4 regions of the Sphingosinicella xenopeptidilytica genome follow, and region 2 is predicted to be linked to each of the others. Evidence: predicted binding sites of a transcription regulator. Region 2 holds the regulator's gene; each other region holds the start of a gene.
What was found. The regulator LexA, encoded in region 2, represses DNA repair genes until DNA is damaged. The targets are predictions, from matches to a motif close to GTTCCNCNCTTGTTCT.
Positions count from the first base shown of each region.

Region 1: a site for LexA is predicted at 1,766-1,781, ahead of radA (DNA repair protein RadA). Genes of this name have one in related genera too.
Region 3: a site for LexA is predicted at 2,141-2,156, ahead of uvrA (excinuclease ABC subunit UvrA). Genes of this name have one in related genera too.
Region 4: a site for LexA is predicted at 1,993-2,008, ahead of rmuC (DNA recombination protein RmuC). Genes of this name have one in related genera too.

Region 1 covers NZ_JBHTIK010000002.1:309,145-313,211, reverse strand. The annotation lists gene ACFQ00_RS04375 (CvpA family protein) at 1-346, opposite strand, end outside; gene radA (DNA repair protein RadA) at 364-1,749, opposite strand; gene alr (alanine racemase) at 1,908-2,930, shown strand; gene ACFQ00_RS04360 (MlaE family ABC transporter permease) at 2,927-3,712, shown strand; gene ACFQ00_RS04355 (ABC transporter ATP-binding protein) at 3,709-4,067, shown strand, end outside.
Region 2 covers NZ_JBHTIK010000015.1:106,018-110,084, forward strand. The annotation lists gene ACFQ00_RS17270 (ComEC/Rec2 family competence protein) at 1-718, shown strand, start outside; gene ACFQ00_RS17275 (metal/formaldehyde-sensitive transcriptional repressor) at 735-1,016, shown strand; gene dmeF (CDF family Co(II)/Ni(II) efflux transporter DmeF) at 1,030-1,959, shown strand; gene lexA (transcriptional repressor LexA) at 1,963-2,622, opposite strand; gene ACFQ00_RS17290 (molybdopterin molybdotransferase MoeA) at 2,697-3,887, opposite strand; gene moaC (cyclic pyranopterin monophosphate synthase MoaC) at 3,881-4,067, opposite strand, start outside.
Region 3 covers NZ_JBHTIK010000015.1:681,547-685,613, forward strand. The annotation lists gene ACFQ00_RS19920 (cupin-like domain-containing protein) at 1-394, shown strand, start outside; gene ACFQ00_RS19925 (sulfite exporter TauE/SafE family protein) at 442-1,188, shown strand; gene ACFQ00_RS19930 (PEP-CTERM sorting domain-containing protein) at 1,339-2,016, shown strand; gene uvrA (excinuclease ABC subunit UvrA) at 2,170-4,067, shown strand, end outside.
Region 4 covers NZ_JBHTIK010000007.1:60,259-64,325, reverse strand. The annotation lists gene ACFQ00_RS12455 (TrmH family RNA methyltransferase) at 1-588, shown strand, start outside; gene rmuC (DNA recombination protein RmuC) at 589-1,974, opposite strand; gene ACFQ00_RS12445 (SMP-30/gluconolactonase/LRE family protein) at 2,098-3,015, shown strand; gene ACFQ00_RS12440 (ABC transporter permease) at 3,008-4,067, shown strand, end outside.

The DNA.
Region 1 (4,067 bases), on a different contig from region 2:
GGCTGACGACGATGAGCCCCTTCACGGCGCCGAAGCCGAGCCCGAGCACGCGGTCGATCGGCCCGATGACCGAGCGCTTGGTGCGATCGCCGAGCAGCCGCCCGACGAGGCGGAAGATGAAGAAGGTGCCGAAGAAGATGACGAGGAAGGCGATCGCCGCCGCCGCGACCTCGCTGCCGACCATTCCCGCCGCGATCAGCTTGCCCGCCGGGTAGAAGAGCTTGAGCGCCACGACCGCCGCGACCCATGCGAGCAGCGTGAGAATCTCGGTGACGAAACCCCGGATCGCGCCGAGCGCGGCAAGCGCGCCCACGATGAGCAGAACGACGATGTCGAACCCGGTCATGTCCATATTTCGCGGCCCTAATCGGAGCCGCAGAGGTGGTCAACAAGCCCCGACAAATGTTTGAAGCCTGTGGCTTTCATACCATTGGGCACGCCGTCTCCCTTTGCGGTCGCGCCGCCCGGCAGGAAGGCGCGCTCGAAGCCGAGCTTCTGCGCTTCCTTGAGCCGGAGCCCGAGGTGCGGCGCGGCGCGAACCTCGCCCGAAAGCGCGATTTCGCCGAGCGCCACCGTATCGAGCCGGATCGGCCGCTCCGCCATTGCCGAGGCGAGCGCGGCGGCAACGGCAAGGTCCGCCGCCGGGTCCGACACACGCAGGCCTCCCGCGATGTTGAGATAAACCTCGCACGTCGAGAAATTGAGCCCGCAGCGCGCCTCCAGCACCGCAAGGATCATCGCGAGCCGCCCCGAATCCCAGCCGACCACCGCGCGGCGCGGCGTCGCGCCCGAAGGCAGGCGCACGACGAGCGCCTGCACCTCCACCATCACCGGCCGCGTGCCCTCGATCGCGGGGAACACCACCGATCCCGGCACCGGCGCCTCGCGCTGCGTGAGGAACAGCGACGACGGGTTCGAGACCTCTTCGAGGCCGAGCGCGCCCATCGCGAACACACCGATCTCGTCGGTGCCGCCGAAGCGGTTCTTCACGGCGCGGAGGATGCGGTACTGGTGCGAGCGCTCGCCTTCGAAATAGAGCACGGTATCGACCATGTGTTCGAGCACGCGCGGCCCCGCGATCTGCCCGTCCTTCGTCACATGCCCGACAAGCACCACCGCCGCGCCTTCGGACTTCGCATAGCGGATCAGCTCCTGCGCGGCGGCGCGCACCTGGCTCACCGTGCCCGGCGCGCCCTCCAGCATGTCCGAATGCATGGTCTGGATCGAATCGATGATGAGGAGATCGGGCGCGGTCCGCTCCGCGAGCGTGGTCAATATATCGCGCACCGAGGTAACGCTGGCGAGCGCCACGTCGGCCTTGCCGAGCCCCAGCCGCTGCGCGCGCAGCCGCACCTGATCCGCCGCCTCCTCGCCCGAGAGGTACACGATGCGCCGCCCCGCCATCGCCATCTTGCCCGCCACCTGCAAAAGCAGCGTCGATTTGCCGATGCCCGGATCGCCGCCGATCAGGATCGCGCTGCCCGGCACCACGCCGCCGCCGAGCGTGCGGTCGAGTTCCGCGATACCCGTCGGCAGCCTCGGCGGCAGCGGCGTATCCTCATCCAGCGATTGCAGGCGAAACGCCGCACCGCCGCGCGAAAGCGATTGCTTCGCCGAGAACGGCGTCACCACCGCGCCCGCATCCTCGACGATACTGTTCCACTCCTTGCACTCGCCGCACTGCCCCGCCCAGCGCGGGCTCACCGCGCCGCACGCCTGACAGACAAACTGGGTTTTCAGCCGCGCCATTCAACACCCAAGATCAAGAACATAAAAAGAACATATCGATCGCCCACACGAAACACAACTCCCTCTCCCCGCCGGGGAGAGGGTTGGGGAGAGGGGATACCCGGCACCCCCAACAGGCATTTGCGCATCCCGCCTGCCCCCGCTATCCGTCCTCACACATGATCCCGCCGTCTCCTCTCCGCCTCCGCATCGACCTCGACGCACTTGCCGCCAACTGGAGGCAACTCCGCGCGCTCGCGGGCGTGGATACGGGCGCCGCCGTAAAGGCGAACGGCTACGGCCTCGGCGCGAAGGCCGTGACGGACCGGCTTTATGTCGAAGGCTGCCGGACGGTCTATGTCTCCAACTGGCAGGAGGCCGCGGCGCTTGCGGGACGCGCGCCCGACCTGCGCGTGAAGGTGCTGCACGGCATCGATGCCGCCGATCTCCCCGCCGCGCTCTCCATCGACGCGGACCCCGTGCTCGGCAGCCCGGAGCAGGTGGCGCTGTGGCGCGCGCACGGCCAGGGTCGGCGCTGCGACATCATGGTGGACACCGGCATGAACCGCCTCGGCTTCGATTGGCGCGGCTTCTGCACCGAAATGTTCGCGGGGATGGATGTGGACACTGTTCACTCACACCTCGCCTGCGCCGACACGCCGGAGCATCCGCTGAACGGGCTGCAGCGCGATCGCTTTGAAGAGGTGGTCGTAGCGCTCGGCATACGCGGCGCGCTTGCGAACACCGCGGGCATCTTCCTTGGGCTCGACTACGCCTTCGGCCATGTGCGCCCCGGCATCGGGCTTTATGGCGGCAGCGCGGGGTTGCACCAGGTCGTGTTTCCCACCGCGCGCGTCATCCAGTGCCGCGACGTGCCCGCCGGGGACGCCGCAGGCTACGGCGCGACGTGGACAGCGCCGCGCGACAGCCGCCTCGCCGTGCTCAACCTGGGCTATGCGGACGGGTATCTGAGGGGCTTTTCCAACACAGGTGCGGCCCTTGTCGGCGGCAAGCGGGCGCCGGTCGTGGGGCGCGTGTCGATGGACATGATCATCATCGACATCACGGACACCCATGCGGTCGCACCCGGAGACTGGGTGGACATCCCCTACAACCTCGCCGAAGCCGCCGCGCAGTCCGGGATTTCCGAGTATGAGTTGCTGACTGGGCTCGGCGCCCGCTATGAGCGCGTCTACACATGAACGCACTCGTCAACTTCTTCGCCCGCCCGGGCCGCGCCACGCTCGGCGCACTCGCCAGCATCGGGCGGGTCGCGCTGTTCACGCTGCGCGCACTCGGCGCCGCCGTACGTCCGCCTTATTATTTCGGCCGCCTCATCGAGCAGATGCTGATCATCGGCTGGTTCTCGCTGCCGGTCGTCGGCCTCACCGCCGTTTTCACCGGTGCGGCGCTCGCGCAGCAGATTTTCGTCGGCGGCAGCCGCTTCAACGCGGAAAGCACGGTGCCCGCCGTCACCGTCATCGCCATCGTGCGCGAACTCGGCCCGGTGCTCGGCGGGCTGATGGTGGCGGGGCGCGTCTCCTCCGCGATGGCGGCCGAACTCGGCACGATGCGCGTCACCGAGCAGATCGATGCGCTTACGACGCTGCGCACCGATCCGTTCCAGTATCTGATCGCACCGCGGCTCATTGCCGCCGTGATCGTGCTGCCGCTCCTCGTGCTCGTCTCGAACGCGCTCGGCGTGATGGGCGGCTTCCTGATCGGCACGCAGCGCCTCGGCTTCAACGTCACCTCCTACCTCGCCACGACGCGCCAGTATCTCGAGTGGGACGACGTCTCGTCGAGCCTCGTGAAGGCGGCGGTGTTCGGCTTCATCATCGCGATGATGGGCTGCTACCACGGCTTCCGCAGCATGGGCGGCGCGGCGGGCGTCGGCCGCTCGACGACGAACGCGGTGGTCAGTGCGTTCGTGCTCATCCTGCTCGCGAACCTCATCATCACCGTGCTGGTGTTCGGCACATGAAGGGCGGCAGCATTGAACTCATCGGGGTCCGCAAGGCGTTCGGGCCGAAGGTCGTGCTCGATCACATCGACCTGAAGGTGGAGCCGGGCGAATCGCTCGTCGTCATCGGCGGTTCGGGCACCGGCAAATCGGTGATGCTGAAATGCATTCTGGGCATCCTCCCCACGGACAGCGGCACGATCCGGCTGGATGGCACCGACCTCGCCTCGGCCTCTCGCGCGGACCGCACCGAACTGCGGAACCGCATCGGCATGTTGTTTCAGGGCGGCGCGCTGTTCGATTCGCTGCCCGTGTGGCGCAACATCACCTTCGGGCTGACGCGCGGCCGCGCGACGAACGCGAAGGCAATGCACGC
Region 2 (4,067 bases):
CATAGATTGGCTGCTCGGCCATGCGCTCCACCTCCTCATCCGCATCGCGGAGATCACAGGGGCAATGCCCGGCGCCGTCTCCCGGCTCCCCGCCGCGCCAGACTGGGCATTCGCCGTGTTGATGCTCGGCGGCGTCTGGTTCTGCCTCTGGCAGACGCGCCGTCGGTGGCTCGCGCTGTTACCGCTTGCGATCGGCACTGTGGGCATGGCGACGGCGCAGCCGCCCGACCTCATCGTCGACGGGGAGGGCAAGCACCTCGCCGTGATACGGGATGGAAAGGTCGCGCTCCTGCGCACACGCGCCGGAGATTACGTGCGCTCGATGTGGGCGGACGCGGCGGGAGAAGCCGCGAGCAGCAATCTCGAAACACTGCCGGACGCGCGCTGCACGACCGATGCCTGCACCGCCCGTGTCATGGCGGGCGACCGTGCATGGACGCTGCTCGCCACGCGTTCCGGCCTTCTCATCGATCGCGCCGCATTCGAACCCGCCTGTGCCGCCGCCGACATCGTCGTCAGCGACCGCCGCCTGCCATATTGGTGTGCGCCGCGCTGGCTGAAGCTCGACCGCGCAAAGCTCGCAGAAACCGGCGCGCTGTCGATCTGGCTCGAAGGGCCGCGTATCCGCAGTGTCGCCGCGGAGGACGGTGCGCATCCCTGGGCGCGGCACAGCCTGGCGCCGGAAAGCAGGAGCATGTTGCGCCACGTGCCAATATAGGATACCCCCCTATGGTATGGCACATCTTCAGGAAACCGAACGCAAGGATCGCCTTGTTGCCCGTATCCGCCGCATCGCCGGTCAGGTCGCTGCAATCGAGCGGGCGATCACCAGCGAAGCGCCGTGCAGCGAAACGCTGCATCTCGCCGCCGCCGTACGCGGCGCCGTGGCTGGGCTCATGGATGAACTCGTTGAGGATCACCTGCGCGCGCACGTCGCCGCGCCGGGGCTGAGCGATGCCGAACGCACGGCGGGGGCGGACGAACTCGCCACAGTGCTCAAACGGCACATGCGCTGAGCAGGAGGCGGAATTGAACGGTTTTCACGGTGCGGCCGATGGCAGCCATTCCCATGATTTTCTGGGCGCGGGCCATGACGCGAACGCGCGGCGAACGCGCTGGGTGGTGCTGCTGACGGCACTGATGATGGTCGGCGAGATCATCGCCGGCTATGCGACGGGTTCGATGGCGCTGCTCGCGGACGGGTTCCACATGGCGACGCACGCAGGCGCGCTCGGCATCGCCGCCGTTGCCTATGCGTACGCGCGACGCAATGTCGGTAATCCCCGCTATTCGTTCGGCACCGGCAAGGTCGGCGACCTCGCGGGCTTCGCCTCGGCACTGGTGCTGGGGGTGATCGCGCTCGGCATCGCAGTCGAGTCTGCGCTCCGGCTCGCCAGCCCGGTCACGGTCGCGTTCGGGGATGCGACACTCGTTGCCGTCATCGGTCTTGCCGTCAACCTCGTCAGTGCGGCGCTGCTGTCGGGTGGCCACCATCATGGACACGGGCATGGCCATGACCATGACCATGACCATCATCATGATCATCACGGCCATCACCACGACGATAACAATCTGCGCGCCGCCTATCTGCACGTGCTTGCCGATGCGCTGACGTCGGTGCTTGCAATCGCTGCGCTGCTTGCGGGCCGATACGGCGGCTGGGTCTGGCTCGATCCGGCCATGGGCATCGTGGGCGCCATCGTCATCGCGCGCTGGTCATGGTCGTTGATGCGCGACACCTCAGCGGTGCTGCTCGATGCCGCCGATCCGCATCTCGTCGCGGAAATCCGCGAATGCGTGGAAACGGGGGATGCCCGCATCCGCGATCTTCACGTCTGGCAGGTCGGCCCCGGTGTTCACGCCGCGATCGTTTCCGTAACTGGCATCCCGGCCGAAACCGCCCGCGAGCGCCTGCACCCGGTGCACGAACTCGCGCACCTCACGGTCGAGGCGCGGTAAACCTCAGTTGTATCGGCGCAGCAGCCCTACGAGTTTGCCCTGCACGCGTACGCGGTTCGGCGCATAGCGCTGCGCGGTGTAGGCGCTGTTCGCGGGGTCGAGGCGGATTTCGCCCTTGTCGCGGCGGAGGTACTTGAGCGTCGCCTCGTCTTCATCGACCAGCGCCACGACGATCTCGCCGTCGCGTGCCGTGTCGCATTTCTGGACGAGCGCATAATCGCCGTCGAGGATGCCCGCCTCGATCATGGAGTCGCCGGAAACCTCCAGCGCGAAATGATCGCCCGCACCGCCGAGGAGCGCGGCGGGCACGGAAAGCGTACGATCGCTTTGCAGCGCTTCGATCGGCATACCCGCGGCGATTTTTCCATGCAGCGGAAGCTCGATGACGTCATCGTTCGCCGCCGCGATGATCGGCGTCTGCCGGGCAGGGGCCTTCGCCGTCGTGCCGGTTTCGGGGAGGCGCAGCACTTCGAGTGCGCGTGCGCGGTTCGCCAGGCGTCGGATGAACTGCCGCTCCTCGAGCGCGTTCACCAGCCGGTGCACGCCGGACTTCGACTTGAGGTCGAGCGCTTCCTTCATTTCCTCGAATGAGGGTGAGACACCGCCGGCCTGCAGCCGATCGTTGATGAACATCAGCAGTTCGTGTTGCTTGCGTGTCAGCATGTCCGGTCCGCCCTTCCGTGTTTCGCGACTCGTTCCACAAGATGTTCCGCTTTTCGTGAACGAATGGAGAACATTTAGGGGGTGACGAAAATCCTGTCAAGCGCGAGCACGGGAACATCAGCCCCTGCTGCCGTTGCGGGAGCGCCCACGGGGCGGATGATGAGCGCGTTCGCACCGGCGAGCACGCCCAGCATGGAGGAATCCTGCGCATCGAACGCGCGCACGCCGTCCGCCGTCAGCCGCGCGCGCAGGTGATCGCGGCGGTTGCCGTTCGCGGGCAGGGGGGCGAGCAGCCGCGCCGTAATCGTCGGGTCGGTGTTCGTGCGTCCCGCCATGCGCGCGAGCATCGGCAGCGCGAACAGCACGGCGCAGACGAGGGCGGAGACCGGGTTTCCCGGCAGCCCGAGCACGCGCGCACGCCCAAGCGACCCGGCGATCAGCGGCTTGCCCGGCTTGATCGCGACTTTCCAGAAATCGAGCGCCGCGCCAGCGTCTTGCAGAGCCGCCTGCACCAGATCGTGGTCGCCGACCGAGGCGCCGCCAATGGTGACGACGAGGTCGGCATCGCTTGCGGCCTTCAGCCCCTTGCCGATGGCGTCAAGATTGTCGGGGAAGATGCCGAGGTCGCAGGCTTCCGCGCCCGCGGCGCGAAACAACGCCGCAAGCATCACGCCGTTCGAGCTGACGATCTGGTCCGCTTGCGGTGTCTCGCCGGGCGGCACCAACTCGTCTCCTGTGGCGATGACCGCGACGCGCGGGCGCCGTACCGCAAGGCTGCCGTGCCCGGATGCGGCGGCAAGACCGAGATGCTGCGGGCTAAGCCGCGTTCCCGCCGCGATCAGCCGTTCGCCCGCGCTGAAATCCTTGCCCGCCTTGCGGACGTGCGCGCCCGTGTGTGGCGGGCCTTCGCCCGTCAGTGTCAGCAGATCGCCTTCGCGGCACACCTCTTCCTGCACGATCACCGTGTCGGCGCCTTCGGGCAAGGGCGCGCCCGTGAAGATCCGGGCTGTTTCGCCCGCGCGAACCTTTCCGGCAAAGCCACGGCCTGCCGCGCTTTCACCGACGACACGCCAAGGTCCCGGCATATCGGCCCAGCGGACTGCGTAGCCGTCCATCGCGGAGGCCGGGAAGGGCGGCTGCGTCAACCGCGCGGCGAGGTCTCCGGCAAGCGTCAGGCTCGCAGCCTCGGCGAGCGGAAGGTCTACGGGAGGAACCGGCCCGCAGGCCGCGAGCAGCCGCGCTAGCGCTTCCTCGTAGCTCAGCATCCGCTGGGGGCGATCCAGTCGCCAGACTTGCCGCCGGTCTTCTTCAGCAGGCGCACGCCCGAGATGACCATCGCCTTGTCCACGGCTTTCACCATGTCGTAGATCGTCAGCAGCGCAACGGAAGCCGCTGTCATCGCTTCCATTTCAACGCCCGTGCCCCACGTCGTCGAGGCTGTCGCC
Region 3 (4,067 bases), 580 kb from region 2:
CTACCTCGCCGAACCCGGCGGCCCCGGCGGTTTCCTCGGGATCGGCCCCAAAGGCACGATCACCCCGTGGCACCACGATCTCACCAACAATCTTCTCTTGCAGATTTCCGGCCGCAAACGTGTCCGCCTCGTCTCCAGCCACCACAGCGCACTGATGCGCAACACCCGCCACTGTTTCAGCGACTGGGGCGGCGAGCCCCTCGAACCCGGCCCCGGCGACGGCACCCGCCCACCCGTGATGATCGCCGACCTCGCCCCCGGCGAAGCCCTCTTCCTCCCCGTCGGCTGGTGGCACCACGTCGAGGGTCTCGACGTCACCATCGGCATGAGCTTCACGAACTTCGCCCGCGACAACGATTTCTGGTCGCACTACGCAAGCTACGGAGCAGTTTAGGCAACGCTCGCGCTGGCCTCCCCCGGAACAGCGTCTATAGATTTCGCATGGAGCAGACCGTTTTCCTTGTCGCGGCCGTCGCGACGACGTTCTTCCTCGCGGGTATCGTCAAGGGCGTCACCGGCATGGGCCTGCCGACTGTGGCCATGGGCGTTCTCGGCGCGCTCCTGTCGCCGCTGACCGCTGCGGCGCTCCTGCTGCTTCCATCCTTCATCACCAATGTCTGGCAGCTTGTCTCCGGTCCGCACGTCATGGCCCTGCTGCGAAGACTGTGGCCGATGATGGCGACGATCATGATCGGCACGCTGGCGAGTTCCGCATTGCTCGCCGGAGGCGACACACGGCTGACAACATCGCTCCTCGGCGGCGTCCTCGTTATCTACGCGTCCTACACGCTGCTTGCGCGTCCGCTGCGGGTTTCGACGGGCAGTGAGCGCTGGGCTTCTCCCCTCATCGGCCTGATCACCGGCATCGTCACAGGTGGAACCGGTGTCTTCGTCATCCCCGCTGTGCCCTATCTCCAGGCGCTGGGTTTCGAGAAGGACGACCTCGTGCAGGCGCTCGGCCTCTCGTTCACCGTCTCCACGATCGCGCTTGCCGCAGGGTTGCTCTGGCATGGCGCAGTGCCGAAAGGCGACATGCTGATGTCCACGCTGGCCATCATCCCCGCGCTGCTTGGCATGGCCGCGGGTCAGCTCATCCGCGCCCGGATCAGCCCGCCTGTCTTCCGCCGCGTCTTCCTCGTGGGTCTTTTGTTGCTCGGCCTCGAAATGGCGCTGCGCGTCGTCCGTTAAAGTACGAAGGCAAGCGAAGCACCCCATCCTGCGGGCGTCACCCAATCGTTACCCCCTCGTCATCCCCCCGACGCACCCGATGGTTAACAAAGACCCATCGACAACCGCCGACCGCCCTCCGGCGCGTCGGCCGCAACGGGGACATTTGCGATGCGTCACTTCCTTTCCGCCGCCGCGATGGCGATGCTCGTTTCCACCGGCGCGCAGGCCGGTCTCGTCAAGGTCAGCTTCACGGGCACCAACTCCAGCCCCGCCGCGCCCAACGTGTTCGGCACCGCCGTACCGACGATCAGCGGCTACGTGATCTACGACGACGAGACCGCCGGCACGCCCTTCGTCGTCAACGCGACGCGCTCGGCCTACAATTACGCGGGCGCCATCAAGGAGATCGGCTTCGATCTCGGCAGCGGCATCGGCGGCACCGCGAACGGCAACCTCGGCTCGATGCAGGTCTCCGATCAGTTCACCGTCGGGCAGGATCGCCTGTCGTTCAACAACATCTTCCTCACGCCGGCCCAGACGACGGGCGAGCCCGCCGGCACCGTCCAGTTCCAGGTGACGATCGGCCTGTCCGGCCCCTTCTCCGCGCTCTCGACCTCGGACCTGCCCGGCGTGTTCGATCCGGCGATCTTCACCGGCCAGAAAAACTTCTCGCTGTTCGTCAATCGCGGCACGGGCGCGCCGCCCGCGGGCGCCGTCAGCTTCAACTTCAACTTCGACAGCCTCACAGTGACACCATACGGCACCGAGGTTCCCGAGCCCGCCACGCTGGCACTGTTCGGCCTCGGCGCGGCCGCCGTCGGCCTGCGCCGCCGCAAATCCGCCTGACCTGTTGCCCGAAACGGCGGATCGGCGCCCGAGCCCGGTCCGCCGTCTGGCGTCCTTGCCAAGCGCGCCTGCTGCCCCCATCTGCTGTCTTCCCCCGGCGCCGTTTTGCGGCTAGTGTCCGACCGGAACAAACAGGAAACGACAGCCCTCCTTATGCTGACCCACATTTCGATCCGCGGCGCGCGTGAGCACAACCTCAAGAACATCAGCCTCGATATTCCGCGCGAAACGCTGACGGTGGTCACGGGCCTGTCCGGCTCCGGCAAGTCGTCCCTCGCCTTCGACACGATCTACGCGGAAGGCCAGCGCCGCTATGTCGAGTCGCTCTCCGCCTACGCGCGGCAGTTCCTCGAACTGATGCAGAAGCCCGACATCGATCATATCGACGGTCTCTCCCCCGCCATCTCCATCGAGCAGAAGACCACCTCGAAGAACCCGCGCTCCACGGTCGCCACCGTCACCGAGATCTACGACTACATGCGGCTCCTGTGGGCGCGCGTCGGCATCCCCTATTCGCCCGCCACCGGCGAACCGATCGCCGCGCAGCAGGTCAGCCAGATGGTCGACCGCGTGATGGCGATGCCCGAAGGCACGCGCCTCATGCTGCTCGCGCCCGTCGTGCGCGGACGCAAAGGTGAGTACCGCAAGGAAATCGCCGAGTGGCGGCGCACCGGCTTCCAGCGCGTCAAGATCGACGGCACCGTCTACCCCATTGAAGAGGCCCCCGCGCTCGACAAGAAATACAAGCACGACATCGACGTGGTCGTGGACCGCCTCGTCGTGAAGGCCGGCCTTGAAACCCGCCTCGCGGACAGTTTCGAAACCGCGCTCGGCCTCGCCGAAGGTCTTGCGGTGGTCGAGCTCGTCGATGCCAAGAAAGGCGGAGGCGAGCGCATCCTGTTCTCGCAGAAGTTCGCCTGCCCCGTCTCCGGCTTCACGATCCCGGAAATCGAGCCGCGCCTGTTCTCATTCAACTCGCCGCACGGCGCCTGCCCCGCCTGCGACGGCCTCGGCGAGCGGCTCTACTTCGATCCCGAACTCGTCGTCCCGAACCAGAACCTCAGCATCGAGCAGGGCGCGGTGGTGCCGTGGGCGAAGTCCAACCCGCCCTCACCTTATTATATGCAGGTGCTCCGCTCCGTCGCGCGCGCCTATGACTTCTCGCTGCGCACGCCGTGGAACGAGCTGCCCGAGGAAATCCAGGACGTCGTGCTGAACGGCACCGGCGGCGTTCCGATCACGCTCCGCTTCGAGGACGGCCGCAAGACCTACGAGGTCAAGAAGCCGTTCGAGGGCGTCGTCAACAATCTCGATCGCCGCTGGCGCGAGACGGACAGCCAGTGGATGCGCGACGAGCTTTCGCGCTTCCAGTCCGCCGCGCCCTGCGAAACCTGCAACGGCGCCCGCCTGAAGCCCGAAGCGCTCGCCGTGAAGATCGCCGGCGAGACGATCGCCGACGCCGTCCGACGCCCGGTCGGTGATGCCTTCCGCTGGGCGAAGGGCCTCCCCGCCCATCTCAATGATCAGCAGAAGCAGATCGCCGAACGCATCCTGAAAGAGATCGTCGAGCGCCTCGGCTTCCTCGACAACGTCGGCCTCGAATACCTCAATCTTGATCGCAAGTCGGGCACGCTCTCCGGCGGCGAGTCGCAGCGCATCCGCCTCGCGAGCCAGATCGGCAGCGGCCTTTCCGGCGTGCTCTACGTGCTCGACGAGCCCTCGATCGGCCTCCACCAGCGCGACAACGACCGCCTGCTCGAAACGCTGAAGCGCCTGCGCGATCTCGGCAACACCGTGCTCGTCGTCGAGCATGACGAAGACGCGATCCGCACTGCCGACCACGTCATCGACATGGGTCCCGGCGCGGGCGCGCACGGCGGGCAGGTCGTCGCGGAGGGCACGCTCGCCGACATCCTCGCCAACCCGAACAGCCTCACCGGCGATTATCTCTCCGGCCGCCGCGCCGTGCCGGTGCCGGAGGTGCGCCGCAAGGGCAACGGCAAAAAGCTCACCGTGAAGGGCGCGCGCGCGAACAACCTCAAGGACATCAA
Region 4 (4,067 bases), on a different contig from region 2:
GAGACGGCGGGCGGCGAGGCGATCGAGGTGCCGCGCGAGATCCTTCACAAGATCACCGGCAAGGACAATCCGCAGGCGCTCGTCGGCGTGTTTCCGATCCCCGAGGCGCGACTAGAAGACCTCGACCGGAATTCCTCAGACGTCTGGACCGTGTGCCAGTCGCTGAAAGACCCCGGCAACCTCGGCACGATCCTGCGCACGAACGATGCGGTGGGCGCGGGCGGGCTGATCCTGCTCGACCAGAGCTGCGACCCATGGTCCGTCGAGGCCGTGCGCGCCTCGATGGGAGCGCTGTTCACGCAGCCGATCGTGCAGACGACCGGCACGGCGTTCTTCGAATGGCTGCGCTCCGGCCCCGCTATGCTCGTCGGCACCAGCCTGCGCACGGACCACGACTATCAGGACGTCCGCTACGAAGCGCCGACCTTCATCCTGATGGGCAACGAGCAGCACGGCCTGCCGGAGGGCTACGAAGCCGCCTGTGACGTGCTGGTGAAGATCCCGATGCGCGGCAAGGCTGATTCGCTGAACGTCGCCGTCAGCTGCGCGGTGATGCTCTACGAAGTGCTGAACCAGCGGCGGCGATGATCACTCCGCCGCGAGCTTGGTAAGCGGCCGCGGCTCGCCGGTGACGCGCGGCAGTTCCTCCACGGTTTTGGACGGTGCGGCGATGGCATGCTCGCGCAGCCGATGCGCCGAGGTCATCACCTGGCTTTCTAGGCTGCCGACCATCTTGTTGTACGCCGTATTCGCCGCTTCGAGATTCCGGCCGACCTTCGCGACATGCTCGCCCATCGTCGCCAGCCGGTCGTAGAGCTGCTTGCCGAGCTCGGCGATGGCGCGCGCGTCGGCGCTTGCCCGCTCCTGCTGCCACACCATCGCCACGGTGCGCGCAATCGCGATGAGGTTGGTGGGCGAGGCGAGCAGCACGCGGCGCTGGAACGCTGTTTCGAACAGCTCCTGATCCGCCTCCAGCGCGGCGGCGAGGAAGTTCTCCCCCGGCACGAACATGATGACGAAATCGAGCGTGTCGCCGAACTGCTCGGAATAGCTCTTCTTCCCCAGTGCATCGACATGGACGCGCAGGTTGCGGGCGTGCGCGAGAAGATGCGCGCGCCGCGCGTCCTCGTCCGGCGCGTCGAGCGCGTCCTGATAGGAATTGAGCGAGCACTTGGCGTCGATCACCAGCACGCGCTCGCCGGGCAGATGCACCACGGCATCGGGGCGCTGACGTCCGTCTTCCGTTTCCACCGAAACCTCCTCGGCAAAATCGACGTGCGGCGACAGGCCGGCCATTTCGAGCACACGGCGCAGCTGATGTTCGCCCCAGCGCCCACGCGCCTTGGGCGCGCTGCGGAGCGCATTGACGAGCTTCGCCGCCTCACCCGAAACGCGTTCCTGTCCCTGCTTCACCTCGGCGATCGCATTGTGGATGGCGCCGTAGGCGGTCGCCCGCGCCTCTTCGATCTGGCCGAGCTTCTGCTCGTACTTCGCCAGCGTGTCGCGCATCGGCTGAATGAGCTTGTCCATCTCGGCGCGGTTCTTCTGAAGCCCCTCTCCGGCCGCCTCGCGGTGCCGCTTCAGCGTCTCCTCGGCAAGCTTCACGAACGTCTCGTGACTCTTCGAAAGCGATGCGCTGGCGAGCGTGTCGAAGCGCTGCTGCAGGTCCGCTTCGCGTTCGGCGAAGGCCCGCTCGCGTTCGTCGGCGCGGCTTTTCAGCTCGGCGAGCGCGACACTGTCTTTCCTGAGTTCAGCAATCTCGGCCGTTAGCCCGTCCACGGCCGCCGCGCGCTGCTCGGCGAGCGCCTTGTCGGTGCGCAGCGCTGCCACCGCATCCGCCAGCCCGTCCCGCTCGGCGCGCAGCGAATCGCGTTCGGTGCGCAGCGCCGCCTTGTCGCGCGCCCAGAGCAGCCAGCCGAGGCCGCAGCCGACGGCCAGCATCGCAAGGCTGACAATCAGGGCGAGAGGGGTCATGCGGCGCGCCTTCGGACGTGAACAGATAGGGAACTGCATTGCTAGCGCAATTGCTCCCCGGACGCAAAGACCTTGCATCGAAAGCGCTTTGGCGGACAGGATGCAGCGGGAGGACGGAGCGGAATGAGCGCAGTCGAAATCGTCGCCGAGGGCCTAGAGTTTCCCGAAGGGCCGGTGTGGATGCAGGACGGCAGCGTTATCGTCGTCGAGATCGCGGCGGGCCGCATCACGCGCGTGCTGCCGGACGGCCGCACCGAGGTGATCGCCACGCCGGGCGGCGGACCCAACGGTGCCGCAATCGGCCCGGACGGCGCGCTCTACGTGTGCAACAACGGCGGCTTCGAGTGGATGCGCCAGGACGGGCTGCTGATCCCCGGCCACATCGCCGCCGATTACACGACCGGACGCATCGAGCGGATCGACCTTTCGACCGGAAAGGTCGAGCGGCTCTATGCCGAGTGCGACGGCCGCGCCCTCTCCGGCCCGAACGATATCGTGTTCGACGCGGATGGCGGTTTCTGGTTCACCGACCTCGGCAAGATTCGCGAGCACGCCACCGACCACGGCGGGCTCTACTATGCGAAGGCCGACGGCTCCCGCATCCGCTGCGCCGTCTACGGCCCGAACATGAACGGCGTCGGTCTCTCGCCCGATGGACGCACCGTGTATACGGCGCTCACCATGGAGCGGACCGTGCTTGCCTTCGACATCACCGGCCCCGGCGAGGTCGCGCCCTCGCCGCTCGACGCGCTGCCGGGACGGGTCGTAACGGCGTTCGGTGGGCACACCCTCCTCGATTCGCTGGCGATCGACGCCGACGGCAACATCTGCGTGGCGACGCTCGTCGCGCAGCCCGGCATCACCTCCGTCGATCCCGCCACGGGCGCGCAGACTTGGCGGGACTTCCCCGACCTGCTTTCCACCAACATCTGCTTCGGCGGCGCGGACATGCAGGATGCGTGGGTGACGCTGTCCTCCACCGGCCGGCTCGCGAAAACGCGCTGGGACCGGCCCGGCCTGAGACTTGCGCACTATGGCTGAGGCGGAGGCCCCCGCGGAGGGCCGGATCAGCGAGAGCGAGACGGACGAAGGGCGCACGGTACACCTCTCCGGCCGCATGACGATCCGCTTCATCGACCCGATCTCGCAGCGTCTGCGCGCGCTTGAAGCCGATCCCGAGCCGCTTACCGTCGATCTCGCCGACATCGAGCGCATCGACACGGCGGGCGCGTGGGTGCTCTATCGCACGCGCACGGCGCGCGAGGCCGCGGGCCTCCCCTTCCGGCTGACGGGCGCAAGCGACAAGGCCGAAGAGCTGATCGAGCAGATCTGCTCGCATACCCAGCCGACCAAGATCCGGCCAGACCCGCTGCCGGGCTTCATCCGCACGCTGGAAAAGCTCGGCGCTTGGATCACCTTCGCGGCGACGACATTCGGCGGTTTCCTCGCCTTCCTCGGCCTCACGCTCGTTTCGCTCGGCAAGGTGATCGCGGCACGGCGGGCCTTCCGGTGGCGCGCGTTCATCAACCAGTTCGAGGCGGTGGGCGTCGCCTCGCTCGGCATTATCGGGCTGATGAGCTTCCTTGTCGGCATCGTCGTCGCGCAGCAGGGCGCGGTGCAGCTGCGCCAGTTCGGCGCCGACGTGTTCGTCATCAATCTCGTCGGGCGCATCACCTTCCGCGAGCTTGGCGTGCTGATGACCGCGATCATGGTCGCGGGCCGCTCGGGCAGCGCATTCGCCGCGCAGATCGGCTCGATGAAGCTTGCCGAGGAGGTGGACGCGATGCGCACGATCGGTATGCCGCCGATCGAGGTGCTGGTGATCCCCCGCCTGCTCGCCGCCGTGCTCGCGATGCCGCTTCTCGCCTTCTACGGGTCGATGCTCGGCATCCTCGGCGGTATGTTGCTGACGTGGGTTTCGCTCGGCATCCCGCCCGCGACGTTCATTCAGCGGCTTCAGGAGGTGGTGCCGCTCACCGACGTGTGGGTCGGGCTCATCAAGGCGCCGGTGTTCGGGCTCGTCATCGCCGTCACCGGCTGTTTCCAGGGGATGCAGGTGCGCGGCAACGCCGAGGAGGTGGGGCTTCGCACCA